DNA from 4 places in the Paenibacillus sp. FSL H3-0321 genome. Region 3 is predicted to be linked to each of the others. Evidence: riboswitches for the same ligand, from Rfam matches in the RefSeq annotation. Region 3 holds a riboswitch; each other region holds the start of a gene.
The links. A riboswitch is a leader RNA that binds a small molecule or an ion and turns the genes downstream of it on or off. The one in region 3 is predicted to bind thiamine pyrophosphate.
Positions count from the first base shown of each region.

Region 1: linked by a shared signal. The riboswitch ahead of MHI45_RS29635 (thiamine phosphate synthase) and the one ahead of thiC (phosphomethylpyrimidine synthase ThiC) in region 3 are both predicted to bind thiamine pyrophosphate.
Region 2: linked by a shared signal. The riboswitch ahead of MHI45_RS33480 (ABC transporter ATP-binding protein) and the one ahead of thiC (phosphomethylpyrimidine synthase ThiC) in region 3 are both predicted to bind thiamine pyrophosphate.
Region 4: linked by a shared signal. The riboswitch ahead of MHI45_RS20745 (ABC transporter substrate-binding protein) and the one ahead of thiC (phosphomethylpyrimidine synthase ThiC) in region 3 are both predicted to bind thiamine pyrophosphate.

Region 1 covers NZ_JBBODH010000001.1:6,739,814-6,743,153, reverse strand. Annotated here, with positions in the region: gene MHI45_RS29645 (thiazole synthase) at 1-191, opposite strand, end outside; gene thiS (sulfur carrier protein ThiS) at 490-693, opposite strand; gene MHI45_RS29635 (thiamine phosphate synthase) at 745-1,353, opposite strand; TPP riboswitch at 1,466-1,568, opposite strand; gene MHI45_RS29630 (SDR family oxidoreductase) at 1,717-2,586, opposite strand; gene MHI45_RS29625 (NUDIX hydrolase) at 2,843-3,268, shown strand.
Region 2 covers NZ_JBBODH010000001.1:7,571,533-7,574,872, forward strand. Annotated here, with positions in the region: gene MHI45_RS33475 (ABC transporter permease) at 1-653, opposite strand, end outside; gene MHI45_RS33480 (ABC transporter ATP-binding protein) at 634-1,398, opposite strand; TPP riboswitch at 1,550-1,653, opposite strand; gene MHI45_RS33485 (amino acid ABC transporter substrate-binding protein) at 1,928-2,761, shown strand; gene MHI45_RS33490 (amino acid ABC transporter permease) at 2,816-3,340, shown strand, end outside.
Region 3 covers NZ_JBBODH010000001.1:3,303,136-3,306,475, reverse strand. Annotated here, with positions in the region: gene MHI45_RS14475 (PadR family transcriptional regulator) at 114-656, shown strand; gene MHI45_RS14470 (SDR family oxidoreductase) at 687-1,505, shown strand; TPP riboswitch at 1,590-1,696, shown strand; gene thiC (phosphomethylpyrimidine synthase ThiC) at 1,801-3,340, shown strand, end outside.
Region 4 covers NZ_JBBODH010000001.1:4,655,218-4,658,557, forward strand. Annotated here, with positions in the region: gene MHI45_RS20735 (ABC transporter permease) at 1-56, opposite strand, end outside; gene MHI45_RS20740 (thiamine-binding protein) at 53-346, opposite strand; gene MHI45_RS20745 (ABC transporter substrate-binding protein) at 423-1,493, opposite strand; TPP riboswitch at 1,618-1,728, opposite strand; gene MHI45_RS20750 (hypothetical protein) at 1,802-3,199, opposite strand; gene MHI45_RS20755 (sigma-70 family RNA polymerase sigma factor) at 3,177-3,340, opposite strand, start outside.

The DNA of each region.
Region 1 (3,340 bases), 3.4 Mb from region 3:
ATATGGGAGGGAATATGCATAACAATGTTGTCGTCACTCTCCGGATCAACCCGGCGAAGAGCCACCGTAATGACCTGAGAACCCGAGCGTGCAATCACTTCGGGAATAAGGGTATTGCGGCTGTATTTCCCGGTTCCGATAAACAGCCTGCTGGATAAAGGGATTCCGCCGATAACGAAAGAATCTTGCATAAAATCGCCTCCTGAGATAGTGGCCCGCTAAAATGCGGAGCTTCTGTTGCTGATACGCCGAGTTTTTATCTTACCTCTTATGTCTTACGTCTTACGTCTTGCCTTTAACTCTTGCTTACTACATCTTCCCCCCTGCCCTTGCTCCTTGCTTCCTACTTCCTGCTTCCTGCTTCCTGCTTCCTGCTTCTTACCTCTTGCTTCTTGCCTCTTGCCTCTTGCTTCCTACCACTTACCACTCACCTCATACCATTTGCCTCTTGCTTCTTGCTTCTTGCATCCGGCAACACACACTGGCACTTTAGCCCCCGCCGACAAAGTGGACCAGCTCTACGCGGTCACCTTCGCTCAGCAGCGTATCTCCATAAACGTCCTTGCCGACGATCTCACCGTTCAGCTCCACGATAACCAGTCTCCCGGTCCACTCGGACCGGCTTAGCAGATCAGCTACAGTCCGGCAGCTCTCTTCATAGGCCCCGCCTTTTCCATTCACGATCAAATTCATGCTTGCTCACCTCCTTTAACTGGTGCAGGAGCATTATTCATGGCTTCAGACTTAAGGTACGGCCTGAACTGCTGATCTGTAGGCTGTAGCGGCGGCCACAGGATCTCCTGCACTGCATATTCCGGACATTACGGCAATTCCGGAAGCACCCGTTGCCAGAACCTTTCCGGCATTGCCCGGCTCAATTCCGCCTATGGCGATCAGCGGAATGCTGCTGCAGCGGACAGCCTCAGCCAGCTGCTGCAATCCGCGTTCCCGCTGCCCCGGCTTGCAGGCTGAGGGAAACACATGCCCGAACAGGCAGAAGTCCGCTCCCTGCCGGCCGGATTCAGCCGCCTCCTCCGGGGAATGCACCGACCTTCCCAATCGCAGGTCCGGTGCTACGCTGCGCGCTACGGCAGGCGGCAGGCTGTGCCAAGCCAACTGGACCCCGCCCGCCCCTGCGGCCAGAGCAACGTCTATCCGGTCGTTGATCACCAGCTTGGCAGGCGGAACCCCCGCTATGATCAGCTGCTCCGTTAGAGCTATGAGCTCCCGCGCAGACATTGCCTTTTCCCGGAGATGGATATAATCCACTATGAATTGCACAGCCGCAGCCAGCTGAACAAACTGCGCCGGATTCTGCCTTCCATCCGAGATCAAATGTATCTCTTTCAACACGTTCACCTTCTCCTGTTCTTTTGCATTACCGGCAAATACAAAAAAGACCGCCCCCGTAAAGGAGGCAGTCTGGAATATATACAGGAATACCGGGCCATTCAGCCCCGCTGCAGTTATTCGTTCTCCACTTCCCTACGCTGGTATAAACCAGATCAGGTTCAAAGGGTCCGAACGGGTATGTTCGTCTCAGCCTTGCGGCACCCCTAGTGACAAATTCATATTCAATTACGCTTAACGTTTCATATACTAACATATTATTCCTTGAAGAGCCATCCTTTAAAAGAGGCCTGCATCAAAAAGAGCGGAACCCAAGGGTCCGCTCCAGACTCTAATTATTCATAGCAGTGGAATCAGCAACCGCGTTTAGCCGTTTACGACCTCGCCGCCATTCACATGCATTACCTGTCCGCTTACATAAGATGAATCATCGGAAGCCAGATACACATAGGCCGGAGCCAGCTCCTCCGGTTGTCCCGGGCGTTTCATTGGCTGCGTGCCGCCGAATTCACTGACTTTCTTCGCGTCAAAGGTCGACGGAATAAGCGGTGTCCAAATCGGTCCCGGCGCTACGGCATTGACCCGGATGCCTTTGTCCGCCAGATTCATCGACAGCGAACGGGTAAAGCTGAGTATCGCACCTTTGGTGGACGAATAGTCCAGCAGCTGCGGGCTGCCCCGGTAGGCTGTGATCGAAGTCGTGTTGATGATCGTGGACCCTTTTTTCAGGTGAGGCATGGCTGCCTTGGTCAAATAGAACATCGAAAAAATATTCGTGCGGAACGTCCGCTCCAGCTGCTCGGAGGTAATATCCTCAATCTTCTCCTGCGGATGCTGCTCGGCCGCATTATTAATCAGGATGTCCAGCTTGCCGAGTCCTTCCACCGTCTTATTGATCAGATCCTGGCAGAACGCCTCCACGCCAATATCGCCGGCAATCAGAATGCACTTCCGCCCCTCTTGCTCCACCTGGCGTTTAGTCTCTTCGGCATCGGAATGCTCATTGAGGTAGGAAATAACGACATCCGCACCCTCCTTGGCAAAATGAACGGCAACCGCCCGGCCAATACCGCTGTCTCCTCCTGTAATCAGAGCCGCCTTGCCCAGCAGCTTGCCCGCCGCCTTATAGGCTGAAGTCTCGAACTCCGGCAGCGGATTCATTTCACTTTCAATTCCGGGCTGGCGGTCCTGCACCTGCGGAGGTAGTGTTTTTTTGGTTTGCGTGTTGTCTGGCATGATCCATTCTCCTTTCGCTGTGTACCTGTTGGTTACTCATCGTTTTAGGGTTGGCTCAGGGTGCCTGGTTTATGCACCTGCAGATCATCTCTTCATTTGCTTTACGTTATGTTACTTACCACACCTTGGGCGCGGTCAAACTAAAATGTCAGTCGTTTTTGCCGGGGAAGGCGATATACTTTAGAGAGAAAGCACTAATCCAGCAAATGGAGTTGCAGATTTATGCAGACTCTGCGCAGAGGGGAGAGCACGCAATATGGTCAAACACACTCGCAGCATCATCGTTGCTGTCAAAGGAGTTATTGTACATGGAGGCCGGATTCTGCTTGTTCGGCGTGCGGCAAGAGATTCTGTCGGAGCGGGCACCTGGGAATGTGCGGGCGGGAAAATAGAATTCGGAGAAGACCTGGAGGCGGCTCTGGAAAGGGAGATTTACGAGGAGACCGGACTTGCGGTTACTGTCGGCAATCTGCTGTATGCAACCTCGTTTCTAACCGATCCGGCAAGGCAGCTTGTCATTATCACCTATTTGTGCCGGAGCACAGACCATGCAGTACAGCTGTCCGAAGAGCATTCGGATTATAAATGGTGTACCCGGCTCGAGCTTCAACGCCTGCTTCCGGCGGGAATCCTCGCTGAATTTGAGAAAAGCCATGTTTTCTCCCTGAACGAACTGCTGTAAACCGTTGTCTGCGCTGAGCCGTGACACCGGCATGGCGGGGTGGTACCCGATAGACTTGTCCCGAAGTAATGT
Region 2 (3,340 bases), 4.3 Mb from region 3:
CCGGCCATCCGGCGGCTGAAATAACCAAGCCCCCGGCTGCCGCCCAGCCATTCCCCGATCGTCGCTCCGATCACACAGTAGACGATGGACAGCTTAAGTCCGGAGAAAAAGGAGGGCAGTGCCAGCGGAATCTGCGTCTTACGCAATATCTGCCAACGGTTTGCCCCAAGCGTCAGGAGCAGGTCTCTGTACAGGCTGCCGCTTTGCCGCAGGCCGTCATAGACGGCTACCACAACCGGGAAAAAGGCAGTCAGAAAGACGACAGCAACCTTGCCCCACAGGGTATAGCCGAACCACATAATAAAAATAGGTGAGAGCGCGATCAGCGGAATGGTCTGGCTGATAATCAGCATGGGATAAAGTGCTTTGGCGAGCGGAGCGAACATATGCATGCCGGTACCCAGCAGTGTTCCGCAAACAACCGAGAGGGCAAACCCGATCAGTGACTCCTGCAACGTGGCGGGCAAATGCTCTCCGAACAGCAGTCCCCGCTTTTCAATCAGCGCTGTCCAAATTGCACTTGGCGCCGGGAGAATAAATGAAGGGATCATGTTCAGCTGTGCTGTGAGCTCCCATGCCGCAATAAGCAGCACCACAAGCAGTAGAAAGGGGCCATAAGTCCGCAGCTGTTTCTTATACCATAGAGCTCTCATGCAATCTACTCTCCAAATCCTCCCGCAGGGCAACAAACTGCGGTTCATAATTCATTTTGTAATGTCTGGGTCTCGGCAAAGTGACGATTAGCTCCTGCAGCCCGCCGTCAGAGCCGCCGGTCATCAAATAAATCCGGTCGCTGAGCAGCAGCGCTTCTTCAAGATCATGAGTGATGAACAGAACGGACTTATCCAGCCCGCCCCACAGCTCCAGCAGCCAGCGGTGCATCTCCCGTTTGGTGATCGCGTCCAGCGCTCCAAACGGCTCGTCAAGCAGCAGCAGTTCGTTGCCTGCAGCTAGTGTGCGCAGCAGAGCGACCCGCTGGCGCATCCCGCCGGACAGCTCCTGCGGATAAGCATTTTCCTTGCCGGAAAGGCCAAAGCCGTCCAGCATTCCGCGGATCCGGGCGAGTACCTCGTGCCGGCTAGAGTCCTGCTTAAGCTCCCATGGAAGCAGGCAATTGTCCAGCACGGTCCTCCAAGGCAGCAGCAGGTCCTGCTGCGGCATATAAGCGATCTGTCCAAGCCGCGAGCGTGTCGAAGGAGAGGAGCGTCCATGTACGGTTATTTCACCGCCGGACGGCTCTAGCAGGCCGGCAATGATTTTGAACAGTGTGCTTTTCCCGCAGCCGCTGGCTCCAACAACGGAAATGAATTCGCCTTGGCGGACGGTCATTGAAAGACCGGAGAATACCGGATTCCTAGTCGCTGCAAACGAATAAGCCAGGTTGGTTATAGTGAGCATATTGGGATGTGGAAACCTCCTGGGGGCGTAGTTTGTTTAACGTTACTTGCCTGATCGGCGGCAACAGCAAACACAAGAAAGACCCATTCATTTCCGGAGGAAATAAATGGGTCTGAACGTCACAGTCAGTTAGCTTAATGCGGCTCCGCTGAACAATTCTGCTCCACTTCCCTCCGCTGGTATGATCCAGATCAGGTTCCAAGGGTCCGGAGCTTAAAGCTCCGTCTCAGTCGGCCGACTCCCCTAGTGAAAAAACAGGTCAATATTGAATTTGCAATTGCTAATTAATATACCATATCCCGGCAGTTTGTAAAGAGAAGCAGTCGCTTACATTGCTGCAGTCCGGTTGTGAACAGTATGAGCATACCGGCGGGAATCGCCTCTTTGCCGGAGCTGTACCGTTTCGGCTGGCATAAGTAGAGGTCTGACTAAAGATGCAAAAAACTTGATGAAGCAGCGGTGCTTTTGGGCAAGATAAGCAAGTGTCCATGCAGTGAAAAATAGAGGGATTTTGAAAGGGGTTCATGTGATGAAGAAGCTTAGTCTGACTATCCTGCTGCTGCTAACTCTGCTGCCGGCAGGGGCATGCGGCAATAATAACAATACAGCGCCTGCGGCTACTGCTGCGCCCACAGAAAAAGCGGCGGCTCCGGCCGGGCAGAACTCACTGGAAGCTGTTAAAGCAAGTGGCAAGCTGCGTATTGGTACGGAGGGGACATATGCTCCGTTTACTTTTCATGATGCAGAGGGCAAGCTTACCGGTTTTGATGTGGAGATTGCGAAGGAGATTACGAAACGGCTGGGGGTGGAACCCGAATTTATAGAAACCCAATGGGATGGCCTGTTTGCCGGCATGGATGCCAAACGTTTTGATACGATATTCAACGAGGTTTCGATCACGGATGAACGCAAGGTGAAATATGATTTCTCTGAGCCGTATATCGTCTCCAAGGGCGCGCTGATCGTGCGCGAGGATAACCAGAATATTACAGCCTTCGCGGATCTTAAAGGTAAGAAGGCAGGTCAATCGCTGACCAGCAACCTGTCCGATATCGCCCGGGAGAACGGTGCAGAGATCGTCGCTGTGGATGGCTTCAACCAGGCCATAGACCTGCTGACCTCGGGCCGGATTGATGCGACCGTAAATGACGGCTTGTCCTATCTCGACTTAAAGAAGCAAAAACCAGATGCAAAGATCAAACAGGTGGATGAAACGGCCGAGGGATCGAAAAGTGCGGCAGTTTTCCTCAAAGGAAACGAAGAGCTGGTTAATGCCGTCAGCGATGCACTGGCTGAAATGAAGAGCGATGGAACCTATCTGAAAATATCGGAGAAATACTTTGGGGCGGATGTGTCCAAATAATAAATGGAGCTGGCGCGAAGATGCAGCCGAGTGTCCAAAAAGGATGTCTGAACGATGGATGACCGGAAAATTGGGATTTTCATGGATTCACTGCTGCCCCTGTTTAAAGCGGGGGTGGCTTATACCCTTCCGCTGGCGCTTGTTTCCTTTGCGCTTGGATTGCTGCTGGCTGTTCTTACCGCGCTGTTCCGTCTCTCCTCATGGAGAATCCCGAAGCTGATCGCCCGGTTCTACGTCTGGGTAATCCGCGGGACACCGCTGCTGGTGCAGCTCTTTATTATCTTTTATGGACTTCCGGCGGCAGGGATTGTGCTGGATCCTTTTATTGCCGCTGTAATCGGTTTTACACTCAGTGTTGGAGCCTATTCTTCGGAAATTGTCCGGGCAGCCATCCTGTCCATACATAAAGGCCAATGGGAAGCTGCCTTTTCCGTCGGAATGAGCCGGGGGCAGGCACTGCGGCGGATTATTCTGCCTCAGGCGGCGCGTGTATCGGTTCCGCCCTTGTCGAACTCTTTTATCAGTCTCGTAAAGGACACCTCCCTGGCGGCAAGCATTACGTACGTTGAGATGTTCAAA
Region 3 (3,340 bases):
CCTGATTTCACTCGGTTTTTTTGCTTAAGTATTATATATTGACGTGATATATATTGGTCTGATATATTAATAAGTGTAATATGTAGATGTTTTTAAATAAGGAGGAGCTATTCTTGAACAGTCAGGATGTTATTTTAGGCTTGCTCATGAAAGAAGCGTTGACTGGCTACGAAATAAAGCAGTTATTGGAGAATGTGTTGTCTAATTTCTATAGCTCTAGTTATGGCACGATTTATCCTACGCTTGCCCGAATGGAGAAGGAAGAATTAATAACCAAGGAAATTGTGCCCCAGAAAGGTAAGCCAAACAAGAATGTTTATAACATAACGGCTAAAGGGCGAGATTGTTTTAACGACTATTTACTAGCGCCACTAGAGGGAGACAGTAGTAAGAAATCCGATTTTATGATGAGGCTTTATTTTGGCCGATTTGTGGGGTATGACAAGGTGATTTTCTGGTTGAAGCAAGTACAAGAGGAATCACAAAAAAAGTTAGATCAGTTATTAGAGCAGTATTCACATTATAAAGATGAAATGCACCCGGCCCAGATCATTTGCATCCAGATTGGGATAGCAGAATATAAAGCTAAACTTGCAACCATTGCCGGGGGATTGTTAAGCATGGAGCAGTTAGAGGAAGAGAAGAGCAGCATTTAGCGAATTCAGATACTTTTAGGAGGAATTTTAATGAAAACAATATTCATCACGGGTGCTTCATCTGGCATTGGGAGAGCTACTGTAAAACATTTTGCTGAAAGAGGATGGAACGTAGTAGCCACGATGCGTGCACCTGAAAAAGAAACTGAATTCATTACATTGGACAATGTATTGGTGTTGCGGTTAGATGTTGAGAAAACAGATACCATTCAATCTGCATTGGCTGAAGCTATTCAGCGGTTTGGTAAAATTGACGTTCTCCTGAATAATGCCGGATATGGGTCAATGGGGCTTATAGAAGTAGCTACGGATGAGCAGATCCGCAGACAATTTGAAGTGAATGTTTTTGGTCTTATTAGTATGACTAAAGCCATGCTGCCTCATTTTAGATCTAATCAGGAAGGGTTGCTAATCAACATCTCTTCAATGGGAGGGATCGTGACCTTTCCTACGATGTCTCTGTATCACTCCACTAAATTCGCGGTAGAAGGTTTTTCTGAATCCGTATCTTTTGAATTAGCATCCCAAAACATCAAAGTAAAGTTGATTGAACCAGGAGCCATTAGCACGGACTTTGGCGGAAGATCGATGGAGTTCTTTTTTAATGATGGCTTAACGGATTATAAATCATTCACTACTGCCTTTCTGGGTAAATTAGGGGAAATGGAAAAAGCTCCAGACTATGCCTCGGCACCAGAACTTGTAGCTGACACTATTTATCAAGCGGCCACAGACGGTACAAGCAAATTCCGTTATGTAGTGGGAGAAGATGCGGAAATGCTCATAAGTATGAAGAAAAATACGGTTGAGGAAGAGTATCTAAGTAATATAGCTCAGCATTTTTCATAAAAAGAGGACAGGTTTATCCAAAGCTCTATTAAGAGCACCGTTGACAATTGCTGGATTTCTCTGTAACTTAAACATAACTAAATAAGAAACCACTAGGGGAGCCTGAATAGGCTGAGACGGGAAAAATGCATTCCTGGACCCTTGAACCTGATCTGGATCATACCAGCGTAGGAAAGTGGAGTCGGACCTTTATTTCATTGTTGGCGTTAGCCTTATATGGATATTTGAGCCGCTCCATGTGGAGCGGCTTTTTTGCGCGCACTCTTATTTATTTAAACCTTAAGGAGGAAACAAGATGCCGAATCAAGAGAAGAAACATGAGGTCGATCTGTGTGCTTTTCCGGGAAGTCACAAGGTGTATGTGGAGGGCTCACGGCCTGATATTCAAGTTCCAATGCGCGAGATTACATTAAGCCGAACCTCGGGTACGGCCGGAGAAGCGGAGAATGCTCCTGTCCATGTCTATGATACAAGCGGGCCTTATACTAATGATGAAGCCTATAGCGATATCCGCAAGGGGTTAACGCCTCACAGGCTTCAGTGGATCGCGGAGCGGGGAGATGCCGAATCTTACGAAGGAAGAACGGTCAAGCCGGAGGATAACGGGAATCTCACGGAGAAGTCGGCGGCAGAGGTGTTTCCGGGATTGCAGCGTCGGCCCTTGAGAGCCAGAGAAGGCGGCAATGTCAGCCAGCTGCATTATGCGCGCAGAGGCCTGATTACGTCGGAGATGGAATTTATCGCAATCCGGGAAAATGTAACCCCTGAGTTTGTTAGAGAGGAAGTAGCCAGCGGCCGTGCGATCATTCCAGCGAATATTAACCATCCTGAGAGTGAACCGATGATTATCGGGCGGAATTTCCTGGTGAAGATCAATGCCAATATCGGGAATTCGGCGGTGTCCTCTTCCATTGATGAAGAAGTAGAGAAGATGAGATGGGCTACCCGCTGGGGAGCGGATAATATTATGGATCTGTCGACAGGCAAAAATATTCACACCACCCGTGAATGGATTATCCGCAACTCTCCGGTACCTATCGGGACAGTGCCTATCTATCAGGCTTTGGAAAAAGTAAACGGCAAGGCCGAGGATTTAACTTGGGAGGTATACCGGGACACTCTGATCGAGCAGGCGGAGCAAGGAGTGGATTATTTCACCATTCACGCCGGGGTACTGCTGCGTTACATCCCATTAACGGCCAAAAGAATGACGGGTATCGTCTCCAGAGGGGGTTCGATTATGGCGGCCTGGTGCCTGGCCCATCATCAGGAGAACTTTCTCTATACACATTTCGAGGATATTTGTGAAATCATGAAGGCTTATGATGTTGCGTTCTCTTTAGGTGACGGGCTGCGGCCAGGCTCCATTGCCGATGCTAATGATGAAGCCCAGTTTGCCGAGCTGGAGACGTTGGGGGAATTAACCTCGCTTGCCTGGAAGCATGATGTTCAGGTGATGGTGGAAGGCCCGGGCCATGTACCGATGCATCTGATCAAAGAGAATATGGATAAACAGCTTGAGCTCTGCCATGGCGCTCCTTTTTACACACTGGGTCCGCTGACTACGGATATTGCACCCGGCTATGATCATATCACCTCGGCTATTGGAGCGGCGATGATCGGCTGGTTCGGCACGGCGATGTTGTGTTATGTTACCCCGAAGGAGCATTTAGGATTGCCTAACAAAAATGATGTGCGGGAAGGCGTCATCACCTATAAAATTGCCGCCCATGCAGCCGACTTGGCCAAAGGACACAAGGGGGCGCAGGATCGGGATAACGCACTCTCCAAAGCGCGCTTCGAGTTCCGTTGGCGGGACCAGTTCCATTTGTCGC
Region 4 (3,340 bases), 1.4 Mb from region 3:
AGAAAAAAGACGACCGCCACAAGGGGCGGCCAAATCTGTTTCCAATACGATCTCACGGCCGGTATTTCTCCGTCAGCTTGTCCATGCTGATTCCATTCGGGTTATGGGCGATTTTGATCTGGGAGATGATGCTCGGACTGCCTGCTGCAATCAGGGCTTCATGCATCTGGCGCACAACCTCAAGCAGCTCGGTGATGTCGCCCTCCATCGTGGTCTCCAGCGGGTTCACCTGATGTTTTACACCTGATTTCTGAATCACTTCGATGGCTTTGTCCACGTAAGGAATCGAATCCTCGTTGTTCGGAGTTTTGGGAATTACCTGAATGCTTAGCAATGTATTGGCCACAATATATCAATCCTCTCAGTTTAAATGGGTAATCTGCGTACAGCGCGAAACGAACATTCAATCACTTCATCCTTAATCAGTTAGCTGGCAAAAACTCATTCGTAAATGTGCTTGGAACATCCAGCGGCTGATCGAGCAGCTTCAGGCCATACATCCAGTCGGCGTAATCCTGCCAGACCTCGCTCTTCTGCTCGCCCCAGCGGACGGCATCATCCTTGTATTTCGGGCTGAGCCATTTCTGGCTGGCCAGGACCAGCTTGGGATCCAGCTCGGGAACAGCTTTGGTTAGAATGGCTGCGGCTTCCTCCGGCTGATCAATGGCGTATTGATAACCTTTCGAGGTAGCCTTAAGGAAAGCCTTCACCAGCTCCGGATGTTCGGCAATTTCCTTCTCGCTCGTAGTCAGTACCGGTGTGTAGTAATCAAGCTGGGGTGCATAATCCTTGAGGTAGAGCATGTCGAGCGGTTCTCCGCGCAGCTCCGCTTCAATCCCGGTCCAGGCATAGAAGATCCAGGCAAAATCAATGTCGCGTTTCACGGCGGTGAAGAAGTCCGCTTCACCGATGTTCACCAGCTTCACCTTTTTCACATCTCCGCCTACGGGGTCCATAATGGCTTTCATGGCCGCTTCTTCGGCAGGGGAACCCCAGCCGCCGTAGGTTTTGCCTTCGAAATCCTTCGGTGTCTTAATATTGCGGTCTTTCGGTGCAGCGAACCCGGAGGTATTATGCTGAATGATAGCGGCGATGGACACGAGCGGCACCTTCTGCAGGCGGGCCAGCGTCAGCGCCTCTTGGGCACTGATGCCAAAAGCGGCTTCGCCCGAGGTAACCATCGTGTCGGACCCGGCAGCGCCCGGCTGCACGATTTCAACATCCAGCCCTTCCTCTTCGTAATAGCCCAGCTCTTTTGCCGCATAAAGCCCGGTATGATTTGTATTCGGCGTCCAGTCCAGCGCGATCTTTACCTTGGTCAGCTCCTTCGGAGCGTCCGTTGCTGCCCCGGCAGTGGTTTCAGGAGCAGTGGTGCTGTTCCCGGCAGTCTCTGCCGCATTCCCGCCGGAGTTCCCGTTGCTATTGCCGCATCCGGCAATGGCAAAGACCAGCATGCAGGTGAGGCTGAGCTTTAATACTTTTGTGACTCCCATTTCTCTTCTTCTCTCCTTCCAGCAACCCTAGTCTTCCAAATTCTGAATAGTCCCATACAAAAAAGGCGCCCCGAGAATCGGGACACCAGTTACTTGCGCAAGGTTGTGCTTGGGCCATAAACGGCCGTAAGCGATTGACGATTCCTACGCTGGCATTATCCAGATCAGGTATAAGGGTCAGTATCTTGTGGGACACAATCTCAGCCGGCCAATTCCAGCACCCCTGGTACTATGAAGTTATAGGTATTGCTGTGTTCTTACGGTGTATTATAGACGCCCGCTCCATAGTTGTCCAGTAGCAACTCTGCTTAGCTATCAAGCTTCAGCGGCAGGCGCCACGGCCCTTTGAGCAGAAAATGCGGCTCAGAAAGCTTAAAACGCAGCTTATCCTCCCCGGGTTTTGCTTCTAAATGGAGGGTTTTCATCACGCCGTAGGTCTGGTCCGTATTCACCCAAGAGAACGAGCTGTTGTCCGCCTGCCCCGGATAGCGAATAAGGAAATACTTCAGCGTCCGCAGCTTTGCGGCATTGAAATTCACATTCACATCGACGCTGGCAGCCGTCTCGCCGGTACGTTCAATGCGGGTGAACTCTACCGGAAAGCCCGCGATTTCCGCGCGCGTGTGGAGCATTTTCTCCTGGCCGATATCAGGCAGCGGAATCTCTACTTCTGCAGATACGGCGTCACGATCTGAAACTTCAATATAAGGAATGAAGACCGTATAAGGCCAAGCGCCCGCCCCGGCAGTCTCATGAAACCGGAAGTCGGAAGGATAGGACATGGATTCAGGCTGCTCCAGTGCAGCCTTTTCTCCTGCCGCGTTCTCTATATAGAGACCTGATCCAGGCACCAGCGGCTCCAGTCCGTAAGAATGGACAGTCAGCCCGGATTCCCCCGTCAGTGTGGGCAATAACTGGACACGGACAAGCCTGCCGCCAAGGTCCACCGGAAAAGCAGTAATCCGCACATCCTGCTGTATATCGCTTGCGCCGAGTTCCCCGAGCTCCTCAGCTGTCTTCGGAGCGGTGAGCTGTAACGGACCAACGGTTGTGCCGCCCAGATGCAGGGTTAGAAGATTATCCTGCTTCAGTTGCACCGCTTGAGTTGAACTGTAGCTGCCGTACCACTCACTCTCCGAGGACGAACGCATGTAAGAGGTGAAAGTATAGCGGTTGCCGCCGATATCTGCCTCAAATTCGCTGACTTCAGGGACTTTCCGGCCGCGAAGCGTAATGCTCACGCCAAGCTCTTGCAGGAGAACGGCATCCACGGTCAGACTTCCGTCCCCCACAGCAATGTCATAGGGTTTGCCCAGTACATAGATCCGGTCACCGGGGCTGTTCTCCACAACGGTGCCGAAGCCAGGAAGGAAACTCAGCGCCTTTCTTAACCCGGCCTGTACCTCAGGAGAGAAAGCGAGCATACCGGCAGCGATGAGTATTACTGCCGCTGCGGCCGCGAAGATATTCCGCCTCCGGGATCTCCGGGCGAAGGAACGGAAGGCGTGGACAGCGGCTTCGGGCTCCAGACGGGCAAGTGTACGTGCTTTGACGCGGGCGAGCGAAGCGGCTTCCTCTTCGTCTGCGGGGCGCGGACCTTGGTCAACCTCCGGCAGAACACCTAAGGCAAGCTCTGCATCGCTGAAGCTCATAGAATCAATCATCCCGAACAGGCGCTGTTCCTCAATTTTCATGTCTTTGGCCATGTTGCGTCTCCTTTCCCTGACTCTCAGACAGGCCTAGCGCCTGCTTGATCAGCGTCCGGCAACGGTATAAGCGGCTTTCGACTGCCCTTTTACTGAGACTGAAGGTTTGCGCTAGCTGATCAAGGCTCTCATAAAGGAAAT